3 regions of the Ktedonobacter sp. SOSP1-52 genome follow, and region 3 is predicted to be linked to each of the others. Evidence: a T-box and tRNA genes for the amino acid it is inferred to sense, from the RefSeq annotation. Region 3 holds a T-box; the other regions hold tRNA genes.
What was found. The T-box of region 3 lies ahead of leuS (leucine--tRNA ligase). A T-box ahead of a tRNA ligase gene usually reads a tRNA of that ligase, here a tRNA-Leu.
Positions count from the first base shown of each region.

Region 1: it has a tRNA-Leu gene. The T-box ahead of leuS (leucine--tRNA ligase) is inferred to sense a tRNA for this amino acid. The anticodon was not compared.
Region 2: it has a tRNA-Leu gene. The T-box ahead of leuS (leucine--tRNA ligase) is inferred to sense a tRNA for this amino acid. The anticodon was not compared.

Region 1 is NZ_BNJH01000002.1:1,839,110-1,845,739, reverse strand. Features, by position in the region: gene JMJ16_RS23470 (zinc finger Ran-binding domain-containing protein) at 25-1,074, opposite strand; tRNA gene JMJ16_RS23465 (tRNA-Leu) at 1,513-1,596, opposite strand; tRNA gene JMJ16_RS23460 (tRNA-Leu) at 1,906-1,989, opposite strand; gene JMJ16_RS23455 (CHAD domain-containing protein) at 2,368-3,828, shown strand; gene JMJ16_RS56080 (CHAD domain-containing protein) at 3,821-4,411, shown strand; gene JMJ16_RS23445 (hypothetical protein) at 4,538-5,185, shown strand; gene JMJ16_RS23440 (VOC family protein) at 5,219-6,160, opposite strand; gene JMJ16_RS56075 (hypothetical protein) at 6,228-6,356, shown strand; gene secF (protein translocase subunit SecF) at 6,363-6,630, opposite strand, start outside.
Region 2 is NZ_BNJH01000004.1:19,389-26,018, reverse strand. Features, by position in the region: partial or broken gene JMJ16_RS57485 (oxidoreductase) at 441-545, shown strand; gene JMJ16_RS35295 (DUF1269 domain-containing protein) at 669-1,106, shown strand; gene JMJ16_RS35290 (hypothetical protein) at 1,588-1,920, shown strand; tRNA gene JMJ16_RS35285 (tRNA-Leu) at 1,926-2,008, opposite strand; partial or broken gene mnmG (tRNA uridine-5-carboxymethylaminomethyl(34) synthesis enzyme MnmG) at 2,234-4,293, shown strand; gene JMJ16_RS35275 (response regulator transcription factor) at 4,627-5,310, shown strand; gene JMJ16_RS35270 (HAMP domain-containing sensor histidine kinase) at 5,433-6,630, shown strand, end outside.
Region 3 is NZ_BNJH01000006.1:210,272-216,901, forward strand. Features, by position in the region: gene efeO (iron uptake system protein EfeO) at 1-318, opposite strand, end outside; gene JMJ16_RS46080 (hypothetical protein) at 679-906, shown strand; gene JMJ16_RS46085 (hypothetical protein) at 1,125-2,003, shown strand; gene JMJ16_RS46090 (DedA family protein) at 2,145-2,816, shown strand; gene JMJ16_RS46095 (LLM class F420-dependent oxidoreductase) at 2,922-3,866, shown strand; T-box leader at 3,990-4,256, shown strand; gene leuS (leucine--tRNA ligase) at 4,338-6,630, shown strand, end outside.

The DNA of each region.
Region 1 (6,630 bases), on a different contig from region 3:
ATTTTAGATTTTAGATTTTAGATTTTAGACCAGGTGGAAGCGCTGGCTTGCCTGATGTGAGGCGGGGAGCGACCCGCTGGCGTCTATGCCGAGATGCCTGGCTGTACTGCGCACAATATCATTGGCCAGGTGTTCAAGGAGCGCGGCGTTATCACGCTGTGAGAGCTGGATATGTCTGGAGCGTAGGAGCGCGAGCGGATCCCTCTGCCGTCTCCAGGCCAGCAAGAAGCGCAAGAGGCACACAAGAAAGAGACATAAGGCCGGAATATAGATGAGTAAGCTTAGCAGGTCAAAGAGTCCAGTGAGTAACCAGTTGGAGAGAAAACTATTGGAAGGTGAAGGGCTTACGAGGGCGCTTAGCCAGGAGGATTGAGCGAAGAGAGTTACGAAAGAGGGGGCGCAAAAAGGCGCGATAATGACAAAAAGCGTTAGAGCGACAAAGGCCAGGCAACGGAACAGGCTTACCGGTAAATGCAGCGTGGTTGTGCGCGAGATATAGAGATGTTCCGCCAGCGAGGTAAGAGAGAGGAAGACCGAGGCGTCCTGGCGTTGAAGTTGAATATACGCTGGCTGTCCTGACTGCCCATGCATGCAGGCCACCTGGATGTCATCGAGATTGCGATGCCTGGCCTCTTCCTCCAGCAGCGTATAGACCCTGCCTGCCTCCATGTGATGTCCAGTCTGACTGGTCAGGAACCACGAGTGATGGGTAATAATGCTGCCATGCCCGGCGAGCACGGGACGAAGCTGAAGCTTCTGCAGTCGTTTGTGAGGCATCGGCCTGGGCTGGGGATCAGGTTGTGGCAGGGGCGCGACAGTCTTCCTGGCCACGATTCCCGGTATATTAGAAACGATGAGCATGGGATCGGAGACCGGTAGCGCAAGAGCATCCTCCTCGTCCTCGGACTTTGAGAGCATGGAGGGGAGTGGCGTCTGTGGTATCTCGGTAAAACGCGCGAGCTTGGTAAAGGACCCCGTCCCTTTACGCCGGGTGGGCATTTGTGCCCCACATTGGAGACAGGTCGTGGCCTGCTCAAAGTTGGCTACAAAGCAGTGGGGGCAGATGGATGGCATGCGTGATCCTCCTCTTCTACATTGCACATAGATGTGTCCCTGATTGGTTGCATGAGCAATACTATATCTATTCAGGCGACATTGTACATTTATGGATATAGCATGTCAATTATAGCTTGTATAGCCATTCAACCCATTTTTCATGTATTTGTAATGGAGCAAGCAAGATAGCATAAAACAGGGTCTGAGTAAGGGAGGTGCGAAGCGTATTATGAAGATTTATTCATAATATGAAAAGCAGGCAACGAAGAGGAGAAGCGAAAGGGCAGCGTATACAAGCTTGATTATTATCAATATAGTAGCCATAGAACAGATTTACACATTGTAACACTCTCCGTGCGCTTACAGGAGGATTAGTTACGACAAAAACATAACACTGAGATGAAGCAGGGGGAAAAGTGGCAAAAAAAAAGACCTCATATGAGGCCTTTGCAGAAGTGCCGAAGGGGGGACTCGAACCCCCATGCCAATTAAGGCACAACGCCCTGAACGTTGCGTGTCTACCAATTTCACCACTTCGGCGGAAGTGATCTGTTCACTTGGAACGAGATCTATAATACAGGATTAAGCCCTCCTCTGTCAAGCCCTTGCATAAGGCAATTTAAAAGTTTGGCAAATGCTCTCCAGCCTCTACAAGGAGGGCGACAAATCTTCAGTCTATCCTCGCCTAGAAAAACCCAAGGGAAAGATGTGTGTGCCTGGTTGATGGGCAAAGCCCATCAACCAGGCACACACATCTTTCCCTTGAGCGCCGCAGGCGCGAAAAGCCAAAACGCAGATGCGGCACATAGTTTAAGAAACTATGTGCCGCATTCGTCTCCATGGTATGGGTGCCGAAGGGGGGACTCGAACCCCCATGCCAATTAAGGCACAACGCCCTGAACGTTGCGTGTCTACCAATTTCACCACTTCGGCGGAAGTGATCCGTTTACTCGGGACGAGATTTATAATACAGGATTGAGGTTCGCCTGTCAAGAGTTTTCCCAGCCATTTTTCAGGGCTTCGCCTTAAAAAGCAGTTCAGTTGACCGTTACCCACTTTGGGGGCCTTTTCCACCTGGTTGGCTGGTTCAGTATCCCATCCAGTGGCCTCAGCTTTCGTGCTATAATAACAGAGATTGTTCCAACTGGTTGCTTGGTATGCCTGAGTTCTCCTTCCTGCATGAGAAGAAGTGGGGGCCAGGGTGAGGAGGAGTGCGCCCTTTGCGGTTACGTCGAGAGATAAGTGCTGTAACGGCAGAGATGTTCAAGGCGTGTCAGTGCAGAGAGGCGCAGCAAACAGAAGGAGGTTGAGATGCAGGAGACAAGGACTGCCCCCGCGCGAGCGGCCATCGATATCGGGAGTAATACACTCCAACTACTGATCGCGAGGTGCCAGGGCGATTCTCTGGACATCCTGGTGGATGAGGAAGAGATGGTGCGCCTGGGAAAGGATGTCAATGCGCATGGAGAGATCTCCCCGCAGAAGCGCGAGGAGGTCATTGATATTCTCCAGCGCTATAAAGCTCTGGCGGTTGAGCACCAGGTAGAGTCTATCTTCGTGGTCGCGACCGAGGCGACGCGCAAAGCACACAATAGCCAGCAATTCCTGAACGCTATAGAGCGAGCGGTTGGCGTCAAGACGCAGGTGATCGGCGGCGAGGTGGAGGCGATGTTGACCTTCTATGGTGCAAGCTACGAGTATTATCGCCAACAAGGGGCACCCGATCCTCTTGTCGTTATGGACCTGGGTGGTGGAAGCACCGAACTAATTAACGCGCAGCGCGGGAAAGTAAAATGGCTGACCTCTGTTCCCGTTGGTTCTGGCTGGCTGCATGATCGCTATATGCCTTCGGACCCACCAACTGAGGACGAGCGCGATCTTGCGCAGGTGTTTCTCAAGGCATACATGGATGGAACACGCCTCAAAAGCAGGCCCGAGGCGCTCATTATCACAGGTGGTAGCGCGAAGGCCCTCTTAAAGATGGCCCGCGCCGCCTTAGAGCTTGGGAACGAGGTGCAGCGCCTCTCCTTTATGGACGTTGTGCGTTGTGATGGATTGCTCAGTTCGTTAACAGCAGGAGAAGTCGCCCGGCGCTATGGCATAGACGAGAAGCGCGCGGCAGTCTTACCCGCAGGAGCGACGATTATTCAGGCCGTGATGACACGCTTGCAGCTATGCGAAGTTCGCATAAGCACGCATGGTATTCGTGAGGGCGTTCTCCTGGCCTATGCGCGGTATGGCGATGATTGGCTGGCGACGTTGGAGTCGCATGGGGAGAGCGCGGGCAGCAAGAAGTCGACCAGCACAGGGGCGGAGATGGTCACGGAGACCTTCGCTGAGACGGGCAGGCGGCTCTTGAGTGAAGGGGCTCGCAAGATGGGCGAGTGGCGCGCGGAAGTATTGAAGAATGAGGATGTGGAGGCTGTGCATAAGATGCGCGTGGCATCAAGGCGCCTGCGTGCAGTGCTGGATGCCTACGAGGATATCTGCGAGCCGAAAGCCTTTAAAAAGGTCTATAGCTGGACCAGAGAACTGGCGGATATGCTCGGCCAGGCCCGCGATACCGATGTCATGATCCAGAACTTGCAGCAGCGTGAGGAGGAGGCAGAGGCGGAAGAGAAAGAGGGCCTGAACTGGTTTATTGCGCGTCTACGCGTCTATCGCGACGAGCACCAGCTTGTGCTGGCGCGCTACCTAAAAAAATTAGATGAGCAGAAACTTTTGCGCCTGATCGATGCCTGTCTGCCGAAGGAGGGAAAGCGCCATGGCTAAAGCGAGAGCTATTCACGGTTTGCAGCCTCAGGCCACGACAGGCGAGAACGCGCGCAAGATCATCGAGACGCGCCTGGACGAACTGTATCAATGGGAAAAGTATGTGGGTGAAGCCTATCGTTCGCGCGAACTGCACGACATGCGCATCGCAGCCAAACGTCTGCGCTATACACTGGAACTGTTTGCCGACACCTTGCCGCCCGCATGTGCAGTGCTGGTCAAAGATGTGGAGCAGATACAGGGGGAGTTAGGGGAGCTACACGACAATGATGTCATGGTTGCATTGCTGCGCTTATGTCTGGGAAGTGTGGGTGGTGGGAATCCTTATCAGACCGTGTTAACGCAGGCGCCGACGCTTGCTAGACAGAAGTCACAGGGGAAAATCGCGGTAGAACCGGGCCTGGTGGCACATATGACCGACCCGAAGATCGCACCTTCGGCGGAGGAGCGCCTGGGACTTGAGGTGCTCTTGCGAGCCTATGAAAAACAACGTGAACAATCTTATATGGCCTTTCGCGAGCATTGGCAACAGCTACAAGAGCGAGATTTTCGCCGCGAATTACTGTATGCTATACAGGGATAGGTTTCAGAAGAGTTACTGGTATCCGGCCTGATCTGTATAGAGTAGGAGCGTAACAAGCTGTGACGGCAAGGCTGTGTTATGGTTGTGGGGGATAACATGGTGCAGCGAGACAAAAGGAGTAACGGCATGACTTCTAGTTCAATCGAAGATTTGCGTTGGTGGCAGCAGGCACATCCGACCGAAGAAGAATTATTGCAGAGCGGAGGCTTGCTGGTTGAGGATTGGCCTCATGCACGCTACGTGGTGAGGCTCTCGCGCGCCTTATTTGAAGCGACGCGTCCCCTACACAAGCTGGATGAGCATGCATGGCTCTTGCTGGAGCGGGCAGCCTTCCTGCATAACGCAGGCATGATAGTCGAGGAGCGTCAGCACCACAAGCACTCTTATCGATTGATCAAGGCGACTCAGTTGCCAGGCTTTAGCGAGAGCGAGCGGCACGAAATTGCCTGTATCGCACGTTATCATCGTCGCGCGTTGCCCAGCAAAGAACACGAAGAGTTTGCCACCCTTAAGCCATCAGCACGCAAACTCGTCTCGACGCTCGCGGCGCTCCTGCGCGTAGCGGATGCGTTAGATCATAGTCATGATGGGCGTGTACTGGGCCTGGTGGCTGACGAAGAGGGGTGTACAAAAGATATCTGGACGATTGATCTCCGTGTACGCCCCCTGGCCGACCTTGATGAAGAAATTACCCATGCCTATGCCAAGGCCGACCTCTTCGAGAAGGTATTTAAGCGTAAGCTACGCTTAAAAGTGCATGCGCAAGAGCGTTAGTCGTGCCGAGTACTATTTTATTGCATGCTTGCCTCATGCCTCAGCCTGTGTTGTGAGCACAATGGCCGCGCCGCAAGTCTGGGTTGGATGAATCCAGACGAGTGGGTGAGGCTGCTCTTGCATTGCATAAATCACGCCGTGCGCATCGAGATAGCGCCTGGCGGCGGGAAGGTCTGCCACCGCCAGAGTGATGCGGCAGAGGCTCTCGCCATACCGTTGCAGGTGGGCGGCGAGTGCTCCCACTTCCGGGAGATGCCGTTGCTGGTTTGCTGGATCGATATTTGTTGGTAGCGGCATCGCCAACTCAAAGCTTTGCCCCGATGCGTTGTTTCCTCCTACCAGGGGGAAAGAGACTAGCAGCGCGTCCCATCCCTCATGCTCCCCACCGAATTGGATGGAGGGTTCTAGCCCATAAATGCGTTGAAAGCGTCGAGTGGCCTCTTCAAGATTCTCCACAACAAGCGTCGTGCTCAGGACCTTTAGCACACCTAATGGATGAGTTGGAGGGTGCTGCCAGCCAGCCAGGCGAAAGCGGCGCTCCTCGCCGGTGCTATCGTGCTGAATCAGGAAGGGATAGTGCTGGGTGAGATCTGGGCGCTCAACGTCTGTACGCTGCCAGCCTCGGCTGCGACCCTCGGCACTATTGAGTGCGCCAGCATTAGGACCATTTACGGAGACGCCCCGTGCCCTCATGGCCTGGCTATCGGCCTCGATATCGTCTGAGCCAAGAACACAATTGAGGTATCCCTCGCCCTTCGCCAGCCGGTCGAGCATGCTCTGTTGTGCCTCTGCCGCCTCCTCAACCGAAATCAGCTCCAGGTAGGTATCTCCAATAACGATAATGCGGTTGGCTGTGCCCCCAAAGGGATGGCGTCCACCGCCGCTGGCAAGCAGCCCCAGGTTCTGCTCAAAGGTTTGTGTAGCCTTCTCAAGGTCATTGACGCCGATAATGATATGGTCAATCCCCGTAAGCATAATATGCCTCTTCCCCCTTTTTGTTTACTATACCACCTCGCTATGCTTTCCTTGGGGAAAGGTGTTGGTGGAAAACGGCATTGCCGTTTTCCACCAACACCTTTCCCCAAGGAAAGCAGGCGCAAAGGAAACACCAGAAGAACGACAAAAAGAAGAGCGGCAGGATACCCTGCCGCTCTTCTTTTTGTCGTTCTAATCTTTCTTAGCCGCGGGAGCGAGCAAGCTCGCGTGACTCGCGACGACCGGCCAGCGCGACCTGTTCTTTGCGCTTGCCGCCGAAGATGCCAAAGCCCAGTTCGCCGTGCTCCCAGATGACCAGCAGCATGCTGGCGTTGAAGATCGAGGAGTAGGTACCGCTAGCGATACCGATCAGCAGCGTTAGAGTAAAGGTATGAATGCTGGTGTTGCTACCGAAGAGCGTGAGTGCCAGCAGGGTAAAGAGCACGGTGAGCGAGGTATTGAGTGAACGA
Region 2 (6,630 bases), on a different contig from region 3:
GGATAGAGATCTACTGAAGGATTATCGCGGTGCCGAGGCCAGGCGGGAGCACACAAACTACTCTCCCATTGGGGATTTGAACCTGCCGAGTAAAAGGAAAAGGAGCAAAAGAACAGCAAGAACAAGGACAAATAGCGAGCTTAGCCAAGTAATCGATTTTACTAGGACAGGAGATTGGTATGTCTCCTGGCCTAGAACCGCTTTTCTGACCCCGGGGATTTCCTTACTGTATACGCTTTTGCCATTGTTCATGCTTCTGTGCCTCGTCTTCGTAGCGAAAAGCCAGCTCAATGTAAAGATCTTCACCGCTCTGTTTGAGATGGATCTGTATAGTGACAGAAAGCAGGAGGCTCTTGCTATCAAGTACGACGAGACATGCTCGAAGTGTCGGAGGAGTACAGCGCGCATATTCGCAAAAAAAACAGCGAAAAATGATAAACAACGTGAAAGGGCTGCTTTTCACGGTTCAGAAGGCGCTGCCGCTGATGCTAGATAGTGCATCGATAATTATAGATGCATCCATCGTTGCCAGCAAAGGGTTGCCAGAAAAGAAGTAACCTACCAAAACGACGCTGGTTTGCTCAACTATCATGGCAACGTTTAGCCAGAAGGTGAAGGACCAATGGAAGAAACGATGAAGAAAATTTTCTCTGTGGAGGAGCAAAGAAATGGCTGAGAGTAGGTTGATTGCGCTGGTGTTTGACGGTGAGCAGGAAGCGGAACAGCTGTGGCTGCGGACTCAAGAATTAAAGAGAAGCGGTCTCATTCCACCTGGGGATGCAGCGATAGTTATCATCCGGCTGGATGGCCAGGTCATCGTGCAACAAGTGATAGATCCCACAGATGGAGACGCTTTTAACGCCCAAACATGGGAATATGTCATCAAAACGCTGCTCTCTGGGTGGGGTAAGGGCATTGATGATTGGTTTGTCCAGCAGGTGAAGCAACACCTTCTTCCAGGGACATCCGCTCTCTTTCTCTTGGTAGATCCGTCCAAGGCTCAAGATGTCGTTCACGCTTTAAGAGGTTACCCAGGTAAGCGCTTCTACAGTGCGCTGTCAACAGAAGATAAGGCAAGGATTAGAGCGGCTTCCGGGCAGGCATAGTCGTCGATGAGCAAAGCAAGGCTGACAATCACCGAGTGCTGGGGTTGGCCTCATGATGAGGCACGTCTCCTCAGGTGGCGGAGCACTGTCAGGGTGCGGTGCTGCAATCGCGTACAGAGGTCACTGGTTCGAGTCAAGTCGCGGGGTTTTCACTTTTTTCCATACTTTGTCTCTACACCCAGTACGCTGCTCGCAGTAAGGGTTAAGTATCCATGTTTCACTGAACTCGTGTCCTGTGATGCCCTGCGTCACCGAGCGACAGGCTACACCACAGCTTGTCAGTGTTCCGCAGATGACACAGGGAAGTTCTTTATCAAATGTAAGTTCAACACAGATCTCATCCATATCTTTCCCTTTCTTTCTTTTAGGATATGAACCAGGGAAAGGTGATCCTACTTGGAAACCCTGAAAGGAATATATCACACACATATTTAGCGACAGACGCAACCATTGATGGTGGAAGAGAAGGAGGGGGGAGCCTATGGGTGAGATTGTAGGGATCGAGACGCACCAGGGGTGGCATGAGCCGACGCTAGAGGAAAAGACACTCATAGCAGAACAGTATGGACTCGATGCGCTGTACTACTGCAAGGACCCGTGGGCGTTGCGTCATCGCTGGGTAAACAAGCATACAGGAGAGATGCAACGGGCAAGGTGTAACCGTTGGGAGTGTCAGCACTGTGGGCCAAGGAAGGTGGTGCTCTGGCGTCAACTGGTCAGGCAAGCAGAACCAACGCTTTTCTTGACGTTAACCAAGGCAGGGAAAACCGTAGCAGAGGCGCGTCGAGCGCTTACCACTCAAGCTGCTCTGTGAGAGGGTAGGGCGAGAGGGACTCGAACCCTCACGGCCTCTCAGCCTGGGGATTTTAAGTCCCCTGCGTCTACCATTTCGCCATCGCCCCGTGTGTGCCACGATAATAGCACGTTCAGCGGCTTTCGTCAATCATTTTTGACGGTTGGGTCGATATTTTATTCCGCCTGATTGTTGAAACAGTCATTAGCGCTGAAAACGTGAAAAATCCTAGCTGGCGTGTCAAATATTGACGCTGGTGAACGACTGGGGCATAATATGAGCCGTGTTGGAGTGAAGAAACATTCATAGAGAAGAAGCGACCAGGTACGGAAATATGACTAACAGTGGAGAGAGCTTGCACACATCCTCTGAGCCGCGTGTGCACGGCTATTATGATGTTATCATTGTGGGCGCGGGACACGCGGGCTGCGAGTCCGCGCTGGCCAGCGCACGCATGGGACTCAAGACCCTATTGCTCACGATGAATCTGGATAGCGTGGCCTTGATGCCCTGTAACCCTTCTATGGGTGGACCGGCCAAGGGACACCTGATCAAGGAGATTGATGCCCTTGGCGGCGAGATCGGGCGCAATACCGACCGCACCTTTATCCAGATGCGCCTGCTGAATACCAGTAAGGGGCCAGCGGTTCAGGCCTTGCGCGCGCAGTGTGATAAGCAGGCCTACCGTCTGGCGATGAAGTTTGTGCTGGAGAGCCAACCAAATCTCGATCTACGGCAGGCGACGATCTTGCGCTTGCTGAGCACGCAACGCGAGGATGGGCGGCATGTGATGCATGGCGTGGTGACCAGCAACGGTTGGGAGTATCATGCGCGCTCAGTGGTGATGACGACCGGAACATTTATTAATGGTCGTCTGGTGGTTGGCGAGAAGACGCAGCCAGGCGGGCGCGCTGGAGAAGGTCCGGCGCTAGGTATCTCCGATTCGCTGCGTGCACTGGGCCTGGAGATGCGGCGTTTTAAGACGGGTACGCCCCCGCGTATCGATGCACGCACAATAGATTTTAGTAAGACGGAGCGCCAGCCAGGAAGTACTGTCCCTCTCTATTTTTCGCAGGATACAGAGGCGCGCGAGGATATCCAGGTACCCGGTGGGAAGCCAAACTCGGTCTACCCTGTGCTGGAGGAGGACCTACGCGGCTGGCGTCCGCAGTTGCCCTGCTACCTGGTGCGAACAACTGAGCGCACCCATCAGATTATTCGTGATAACCTGCATCGCTCCCCCCTCTATACCGGTATCATCGAAGGTGTTGGGCCGCGCTACTGCCCCTCGATTGAGGATAAGATTGTGCGCTTTGCCGACAAGGTCTCGCACCAAATCTTTCTGGAGCCGGAGGGCTGGCGTACGGGCGAGGTCTATGTCCAGGGCATGAATACCAGCCTCCCGAGGATGTGCAGCTGGAGATGTTGCGCAGCATTCCCGCGCTGGCGAAGGCGGAGATCATGCGGGTTGGCTATGCCGTCGAGTATGACTATGTCTTGCCCACACAGCTCTTCCCTACGATGGAGACCAAGCCCGTGGCGGGCCTCTTCCTGGCGGGCCAGATCAACGGTACCTCTGGCTATGAGGAGGCCGCGGCTCAGGGCATCATGGCGGGCATTAATGCCGCGCTCTATGCGCGTGGCGAGGATGGCTTTGTGCTGGGGCGGCATGAAGCCTACATCGGTGTCTTGATCGACGACCTGGTGACGCGTCCCATGAGCGAGCCCTATCGTCTGCACACCTCGCGGGCCGAGCACCGACTCTTGCTACGTCCTGAGAGCGCTGATCTGCGCCTGGGCGATCATGCATATCGCCTGGGCATGATTGGAGACGAGCGCTATGAGCAGGTAGTGCGCAAGCGAGAGGCCATCCAGAGTACCCTGGAGGTGTTGGAGGGCGTGAGCTTTACCTCCTCAAGGGTTACAGAGCAGCACGCCGAGACGCTGGGAATTGCCCCGTTGGGCCAGAAGATGTCCGCCAAAGAGCTATTACGGCGTCCAACAGTGAAGTACTTCCAGGTCGCTCAACTCTCGCAACGTATGGTTGAAGAGCACGCAAATATGGATGGCGCGGAGTCTGCGTCCAGGATTTTTATGGAACTGACCGACCTGCCGGAGGATACTGCTGAAGAGGTTGAGCTCCAGGTCAAGTATGAGAACTATGTGCGCAAGCAGGAGCAATTGGTGCGCCGCACCTCGCGCCTGGAAGAGATGCGTATTCCGGAGAACCTGGATTACCGCGATGTGCAGCACCTGCGTACGGAGGCGCGCCAGAAGCTGCTTAAGACGCAGCCAAGGACGGTTGGGCAGGCCTCGCGTGTAGAGGGCGTAACCCCCGCGGATATAGCCATTTTGATGGTGTATATCCAGAAAGTACGGGCTTTAAGGCTGTAATCTTGACATAAACCTATAGTACTGTGTACCATACACAGGCATAGGGGTTATAAAATACTAGTAAGAAGAAAAAGCAGTAACATTAAACATTCTCCTCGAGTGGTGGTACTGCTTTTTTTCAGCAACCATGTTGGGGAGAGATCGCTGATGGAAGGGAGTAGCGACGTTATACCCACGCTCATAAGCGCAGACTACCCAATGGTTAACCTGGTTCACATGGGGTAAATGGCAATTACGTGATAGGTAATTGCCTATATGTTAGATGGACATTGGGAAGTGCCCACAGCCCACAGCAGTGTGCACGGCAACCTGAAAGACAGGAGAGGGAAGACTGTGTACATTCTCGTCGTAGATGACGACCGCTTTGCCAATACGCTGGTGCAATTTGTACTGAGCAAAGAGGGATACGAGGTAGAAACGGCGGATAACCCTCGCGGGGCCTTGCAAATGATTCAGAAGCGAGAACCGGACCTCTTGATTCTGGACGTCACGATGCCGTATATCAATGGTTTTGAGTTTTCCGCCAAGCTAAAGGCGGAAGGCTATGAGATCCCCCTTATTTTTATGACGGCCCAGGACACAATTGAGGCGAAGCTCCAGGGGTTCAACATTGGCGCGGATGATTACATCTGCAAACCTTACAATCACCAGGAACTGGTCGCGCGTGTACAGGCCGTTTTGCGCCGGATCAAAAAGAGTGGCAAAACGGGCAACCAGAGTATCCGTGGCGGGCAGATAGAGCTCTTCCCGGCCGAGCTGAAAGTCGCCGTAACGGGGAAGCAGCCCGTTACCCTGACTCCCACCGAGATGCATGTTTTGCGTGTTTTGATGCATAGCGCGGGCCAGGTGGTGAATAGAGATCAATTATTGGCTGAGGTCTGGAACGATAACGAGAACAACAGCAATATCGTCGATGTCTACATCCGTCGCTTGCGCGTCAAGCTGGAGGACGATCCAGACAAGCCGCTCTACATTCTCTCGGTGCGCGGCGTTGGCTATAAGTTTGTAGGCAAGTAGACAAGTAGGCAAGTAAAGATGTAGGGATGTGCTCATTTCTTTCGCGTTCGAGTGAAGGGGAGCTGGCTTAAACAAGAACGTGAAGACATTTGGAAATGTAGGGGGTCAGGGTGCGGAAAGATATGTCACAAGAAGGGTCAGGAACAGGTCGAGAAGAGGAGACATATGACCTGACGGTCGTGTCGCCTCGCCGGGGGCGCCGCAAGCGTGAAGAGACGGTGCCGTTGGAGCGTGAGTTGGTGCTTACGTCTTTTATGACGCATAGTCCGGACGCGCTACTAGTTCTGGATAAAGACTTTCACCTGCGCGACAGCAATCCAGCGGCCAGGGAGATGTTGCGCTTACCTGGAGGCAAGCCGGGGACGCTGTGGAAATGTCGCGAAATGTTACGCTGCAAGAACCTGAACCGTATGGAGCTGTGTGGAACTTCGAGCTGTCCCCTGACGCGGGTCCTGCAACAGGATGAGTCGCTACAGAACGAAGAACTGCTAGTCGGGGCAAAGGAGGAGATTTTTTGCGAGGTCTCCACCAGTGTGACGCCTATTCATATAGCTGAACAGCCGTACGCAGTTTTGGCTCTGCGGGACCTCTCGGCCCTCAAGGTGGCGAACCAGGTACGCTCGAATTTTGTCTCAATGGTCTCACATGAGTTGCGCACACCCTTAAACTCGGTCCACGGCTTTATTGAGCTTCTCTGGCAGGGGCATATGGGCGAATTGAATGATGAGCAGCGCCTCTACCTGGGATACGCTCAAGAGGGGGTGCAGCAGCTTATCTCAATCGTCGAAGACATTTTGTTTATGACACGCTCGGACCTAGGACAGTTTGAAACTAAGCAGCAAGGCGTACAGTTGCTAGAGCTGGTTCGCCTGGTGACGCGGAGTTTGCAGCCGCAGGCGCTGAAGGCGGGGGTTGCGCTAGTCCTGGAGATTGCGCCCGAGGCACCCCTCTTGTATGTTGATCCACAGCGTATCAAGCAAGTCTTAAATAACCTGATCTCCAATGCCATTAAATATACGCCACCCGGTGGCTCGGTGACTATTACGGCCAGCGTGCATGATGCACACTTTCAGATGATCAGTGTCACCGATACCGGCTATGGTATTCAGGTTGAGGATCGCCCACATATTTTTGAGCGCTTCTACCAATCCAACCATAGCCAGCAATCAAAAATGGGTGGGTATGGCCTGGGTCTCTCAATCGCCAGGTTGATTGTGGAGCAGCATGGTGGCACCATCAGCTTTGATACAGTGGTGGGCAAAGGTTCGTCTTTCTACTTCACACTGCCCATCCTGGAAGGGGCAAAGCGCCAGAAGGCCA
Region 3 (6,630 bases):
CTTATAAGAGCGCTGTTGTGGCGTAATGGTAAAGGACTTTTTTTCGCCTGGCTGCATCGTAGTTTCGGCGATCAGGCCCTTGATCTCGACAATGTGCACATTGGTGCCTTTATTAACAAAGGTTACTTCAACGGGCTGATTGGCTGTAACATTAATGGTTTTGGGATCAAAATAGTTATCGTAGGCGTTGATTGTAACCGCGTTCTTACCGCCTGTCTTATTGCCGTCGCTAGTCGAGCCACAGGCCGCGAGCAATACCAGCGGAAGACCGCATAGAAGTAGGATAAGGAGAAGCATACGCTGCTTGACTAACATCATTTTGAAAGCCTCTTAAATATTTTTTTGCCGAGGAGTCCGGCGTTAGAAATATCCGACTCAATGGATTGGATATTAGGGTGACCTAATATCTGAGTCCACGAGTCGGATATTAGCACAGCGTTGTGGTGAAAGTCAAGGGTATGTATACCTGACCGACATAGCGGCTCGCCCAGTGTCTCCGTACCATTACACGTGCAAGTAATTGCGTACGTCAGTAACGGGCCTTATATAAGAGCTTCCTTTTGAGTAACCCTTTAAATAAAGGTTTCGTGTCACCTGTATTAATCACACCATAGTCAGTGAAGTCGCTGGCCGTTGTGTGAAGTCCGAAACATCAAGGCAAAAATGAAAAGGAAGGATATGTCTCAAGATAAAGAGCAAATTAAGCCATATAAGCCAGAAGAGCCTGTTGATGAGGCGACCCGCAAGCAAGAGCAGCAAGAGATTCGCAACGCCTCCAAGGGCGCCGCGCAACAGATGGCCTCCGAGGAGTTAGAGGATGAGGAGCCTATCAGCCGCGAGCAGGCCGAAAAGGAGATGCGCGAGGCCATTCAGCGATTGAAACGGCAGCAGAAGCCGAAGGAATAGAAAGTATAGAATATGCTGGGGCAAGACCGCAGGCCTTGCCCCAGCATATTCTATACTTTCTATTCCTATGAAAGCTGTGCTTGCTTATCTGCGATAACTTTGTAAGATGGACTGTAGAGAGACTTTTGTAGTTTGCCTGGTAGTGCGAATATCAGAAATTTCTTGAGCAGCCATGACAGGAGATCAAGACTGGTTGCTCTCTCCTAGAGGAGCTTGTTATGTTTACCGCTTTGGTGCTCCTGTTTTTTGTGATCATGATGGTTGTGTTCTTCGCGCGTGCGCTTTCCCAGCAGCATTGGTCTCAGCGTGCGCCTGATGGCTATCCGGATATGTCACAGATGCAACAACAGCAGATGCCGCCGCAGGCAGCTCCGTATAGCGATCCCTACAGCGACACTGGATACTATCAACCTGGCCAGGAGCAGGCCGCGCCTCCACCCAAGGAGGCCGATACCTACGACCAGGGCTATGCCGCGGGCTATACAGCGCGGCCAGAGCCTGGAACAGCGCCTCGTGCCGATGAGGAAGGGGATATCTATAAGGCCCGTTCGCAGCCAGAGCCACGCACAAACTACGATTCCAGCTACTATCGTCCTGGCTCAAGTGATGCGACAAATCCGCCGGAGCGAGATAGAGATGTTCCACCGCCTCGCCGCCAGGAGCCTCGCCAGCCGTCCAATCAGGGTCCCTATCCTCCTCAGCGGCCCGATTATGGCTCGCAGCAGCCGCCAATGCAGTACCAACAACCGGACTATAATCAGCAGGTGCCGCCAATGCAGTACCAGCAGCAGCCTGATGGCTACGGGCAACAGCTTCCGCCACAGTATCAGCAGCCATTCTACGGTCCCTATCCTCCCCAACAGCGCAGTGGCATGAACCCCTGGGTGGTAGGTGGCCTGGGTGCTTTGATGGGCTATGGTCTGGGACACATGTTTGGCCAGGACCAGGGCCATGATATGGGACACATGGGAGGTGACCCTGGCGGCTTTGGTGGAGGAGGAGACTTTGGCGGAGGAGACTTTGGTGGAGGAGGAGATTTTGGCGGAGGAGACTTTGGCAACTTTGGAGGAGGAGACTCAGGTGGCGGCGACTTCTAGGTTACAGCTTTGCCAACTTACCAGAAGTAGTTTTGATATGGTGGGGAAAGGCCCCAGGCCTTTCCCCACCATATCTCTTACCCCCGAAGCGTCGTAGACGCTGAGAACACCTTATAAAGAAAGATTGAGCAAAGAGAACGTATGCTCCAGACCTTCATTGAATGGCTCAAGTTGTTTTACGATCAGTATGGCTACTTGATCGTCTTTCTCAGCACGCTCTCTGAGAACACAGCTCTGCTTGGCCTGGTCATGCCAGGCAACTCGCTGGCCCTGCTGGGCGCATTTTATGCCCGTCTGGGTACACTCAATCTGGGCCTGGTGATTCTCTTCGCGACCCTGGGAACGGTTGCCGGTTATCATATCGACTATCTCCTGGGGCGCTTCGCGCTTGGGGGTCCATTGCAGCGCTTCAGCGCCACGCGCCTTGGCATACGAATGCGTTTTGGTGCCCGTATGCGCCTCGCGCGCCTCATGCTCCACAAGCATGGGGGTAAGGCCATTATCCTCTCACATGTTGCGGGCCATTTGCGCTCATTTGTTGCGATCAGCGCTGGTCTGACGCGCATGCGCTATACACGCTTCCTTTTCTTCGAAGTCATCGCCGCCCTGCTTTGGAACACCATTTACAGCCTGGTAGGCTACTTTATCGCGGTCGAGATCGATACGCTTGAGACCATCTTCCAACGCATGGGACTGGTAATTATCGCCCTGGCCCTGGTGCTCTTCGGTGCCTGGTATATGTGGAGGCGTCGCAAACGCCAACAGCGTCATCAGCGCCGCCTCGCGCGGTTACAGGCTAGAATGCAGGCTTGATAGTGTGCGGCTTGAAGGTTTAAAGATCGAAGATAGTATAATAGGGGGACAACCATGAGCCAGAGCTGGCTTATGGAGCAACAAAAGGAGAGTTGAAAAACTATTATGGAGTTTGGTGTAATTGTTCCCCAGGGCTGGAAGATGGACCTTGTGGATATCGCTGATCCTGTTGAAGCATATGAGGCGATGACACGCGTGGCGCAGGAGGCCGAGAAGCTGAATTTTGATTCGGTCTGGCTGTATGACCATTTTCATACCGTTCCCACGCCGACACAAGAAGTTACTTTTGAATGCTGGACCAGCATGGCGGCCCTGGCGCGCGATACGAAGCGCGTGCGCCTTGGACAGATTGTGACCTGTAATAGCTATCGCAACCCCGCCCTGCTGGCCAAGATGGCGAGCACGGTTGATGTGATGAGTCACGGTCGTCTCGTGCTAGGTATCGGCGCGGGCTGGTACGAGCACGAGTATAATGCCTATGGCTATCCCTATCCCTCGGGCCCTGATCGCCTGCGCATGCTACGCGAGGCGCTTCAGATCATCCATGCTATGTGGAGCCAGGAAGAGGCCCATTTCGAGGGCAAATATTACCAGGTGCGTGGCGCGATCAACCAGCCCAAAGGTGTGCAGAAGCCCCACATTCCCATCCTCGTCGGTGGTGGTGGCGAGAAAGTGACCCTCAAACTAGTCGCGCAGTATGCCGATGCCTGTAATGTGGGTGGCACAATTGAGAATATCAAGCATAAGCTTGAGGTGCTCAAAGGACACTGTGACACCCTGGGCCGCGATTATAACAGCATCAAGCGTACGGCGATTGTTGACGACTGTGCTATCGCGCGCACCGACGAAGAGGCCGTGGCGAAGCTCCCCGCCAATATGCGCGCCAATATCGACGAGGCCCGCAAGCGTGCGCTCATCGGCACGCCCGATATGATCCGCGAGCGCATCGCCGAGTACGAGGCGGCAGGTATCCAGGAGCTCATTATCCGCTTCTCCGATGCCACAAAGATCGAGCCTCTACATCTCTTCGCTGAAACCTGCATGCATTAAGTGTATTAAAAAAGGAAAAGTGGATGGTGGTATGTCAGAGCCATACCACCATCCACTTTTCCTTTTTTAGGCTTGACAAAGCGCAAATTGTCGGGTACGCTCTGTATAATAGATGATATAAGGAACAAGACGAAGAACGAGGAAAGTAAGAGACATCGCGATTACAGAGAGCTGGCGGTCGCTGCGAGCCAGTATCAAGGTGTCGTCTGAAGCTCCCTCGTGAGTCGTAGTGGTGAAAGCTTCTCCTGGACAGAGGGGTGAGTAGTTGCTGCCGGTAGCCCCCGTTAGCGGGCCGGGTACATCTATACCCTTAAAGGCCGTCGTCGCGAGGCGACGGTGAAGCATGGTGGTACCGCGAAAGTGGCCCTGAGCGCACTTTTCGCCCTGCGTGGGCGGAGGGTGCTTTTTTCTTGCCCTCCGCGTCGAGTCTCGCTGTTTATTAGCTCTATGACCCGTCAGCAGGAGGAGTTTATGTCACAGACACATGTCCCGCAACCAGGTGCAGGTGAAGCGCTGCAACAGGTGCGGCCTCCCAGCTATGATTTCGCCAGCTTCGAGGCGAAGTGGCGTACGCGCTGGGAGGAGCAGAGGCTGTACCAGGTGGATTTACAGCGGGCTAAAAAACCGTTTTACAATTTGATGATGTTCCCGTATCCGTCGGCCGAGGGCCTGCATGTGGGCAACATGTACTCCTATGTCGGGGCGGATATCCAGGGGCGCTACAAGGCTATGCAGGGCTATGATGTCTTTGAGCCGATTGGCTTTGACGCCTTTGGCATTCATAGCGAGAATTTCGCGATCAAGCAGGGCGTGCATCCGCGCATCCTGACAAAGCGCAATATTGAGCACTTTCGCGAGCGGCAATTAAAGCATATCGGCAATCGCTTTGACTGGTCACACGAGGTAGATACAACCTCGCCTGAGTATTATCGCTGGACGCAGTGGATCTTCCTGCAACTCTTCAAAGTCGGGCTGGCCGAGCGCAAGTCCGCCAGCGTCAACTGGTGCCCCAAAGATAAGACGGTCCTGGCGGATGAGCAGGTCATAAATGGGCGCTGCGAGCGTTGCGACTCCATCGTTGAGCGCCGCTGGCTGGAGCAGTGGTTCCTGAAGACAACGAAGTACGCGCAGAGGCTGCTGGACGACCTGGAAGGTCTGGACTGGTCCGAGCGCGTCAAAAACCTGCAACGCAACTGGATTGGCCGCTCCGAAGGCCTGAAATTTGCGCTGCAAGTTGTGAGTGAGCCTGAGACATCAGGAGAGGCGCAACCTGGACAGGATGTCGCTATCCAGGCTTATACGACGCGGCCTGACACCATCTTTGGCGTGACCTTTGTCGCGCTCTCCGCCCGGCATCCAGCTATCGAGGCGATCACAGTCCGGGAGCGGCGCGCAGAGGTGCAGGCCTTTCAGGAGCGCATGAGCAAGTTAGCGGTCGATGCCGAACGCGGCACAAGCGGCGTCTTTACTGGAGCCTACGCTCGGCATCCCCTGACTGGCGAGCGCCTGCCCATCTGGATCGCGGACTATGTCCTGGAGGGGCATGGCACAGGCGCGATTATGGGCGTGCCCGCACATGACCAGACAGACATGATCTTCGCACGCTCTGTGGGCCTGCCCGTGCGCTTCGTCGTGCGACCCGCTGATGGCGCTGCTGTCCAGGATGAGCAAGAGGCCAATGAAGAGGATGGTATCCTGTATGAATCGGGCGAGTTTACAGGCATGACGAGCGCCGAGGCAAGAGAGGCAATTATTGCCTGGTTCACGGAGCGCGGTCTGGGGGAGCGCAGCGTCTCCTATCGCCTGCGCGACTGGCTGATCAGTCGCCAGCGCTACTGGGGGCCGCCCATTCCTATCATTTACTGTCCCGAGCACGGAGCTGTCCCAGTGCCAGAGGATCAACTGCCCGTTGTGCTGCCAGATGTTGAGAACTGGCGTCCCACGGGGACTGGCGCCTCGCCGCTGGCCGCCATTGAGGAGTTTGTTAACACGACCTGTCCGATTTGTGGTCAGCCAGCGCGGCGCGAGACGGACGTCAATGATAACTTCCTGGACTCCTCCTGGTACTTTATGCGCTACATCTCAAGCGACGATGCCACGCAGGCCTGGGACCCGGCCCTGGCGCGTAAGTGGCTGCCAGTGGATATGTACATCGGGGGCGCGGAGCATAGTGTGCTGCACCTGATGTATGCACGCTTTATTACCAAGGCCCTGCACGACCTGGGCCTGCTGGAGAACAATGAGCCGTTCAAGCGCTTCCGTGCCAATGGCATGATTACTAGAGATGGCGCGAAGATCTCCAAATCCAGGGGAAACATCATCAACCCCGACGATTATATCGAGCGCTTTGGCGCGGATGTCTTCCGCGTCTACTTGCTGTTCATGGGACCCTATGAGGGTGGTGGCGACTTCAGTGACCGGGGGATCAGCGGCGTGGTACGCTTCCTGGAGCGCGCCTGGCGCCTGGTCGAGCAGTATGCCCAGCAAGCACCAAAGAGGCCTTCGTCGCCAGAAGCCATCCGCGCCATGCACATAACAATCAAGCGCGTCAGCGAGGATACGGCCAGCCTCAAGTATAACACTGCCATCGCGGCCATCATGGAGTACGTCAACGGTATCATTGAGCGGCGCGCGGCCTCAAAGGCTGAGTTGGAGACGCTGCTGGTATTGCTGGCCCCCTACGCTCCCTATATGACCGAAGAGCTGTGGGAGCGGCTGGGGAGAAGTGGCTCAGTTCACCGCGCCTCCTGGCCTGAGTACGATC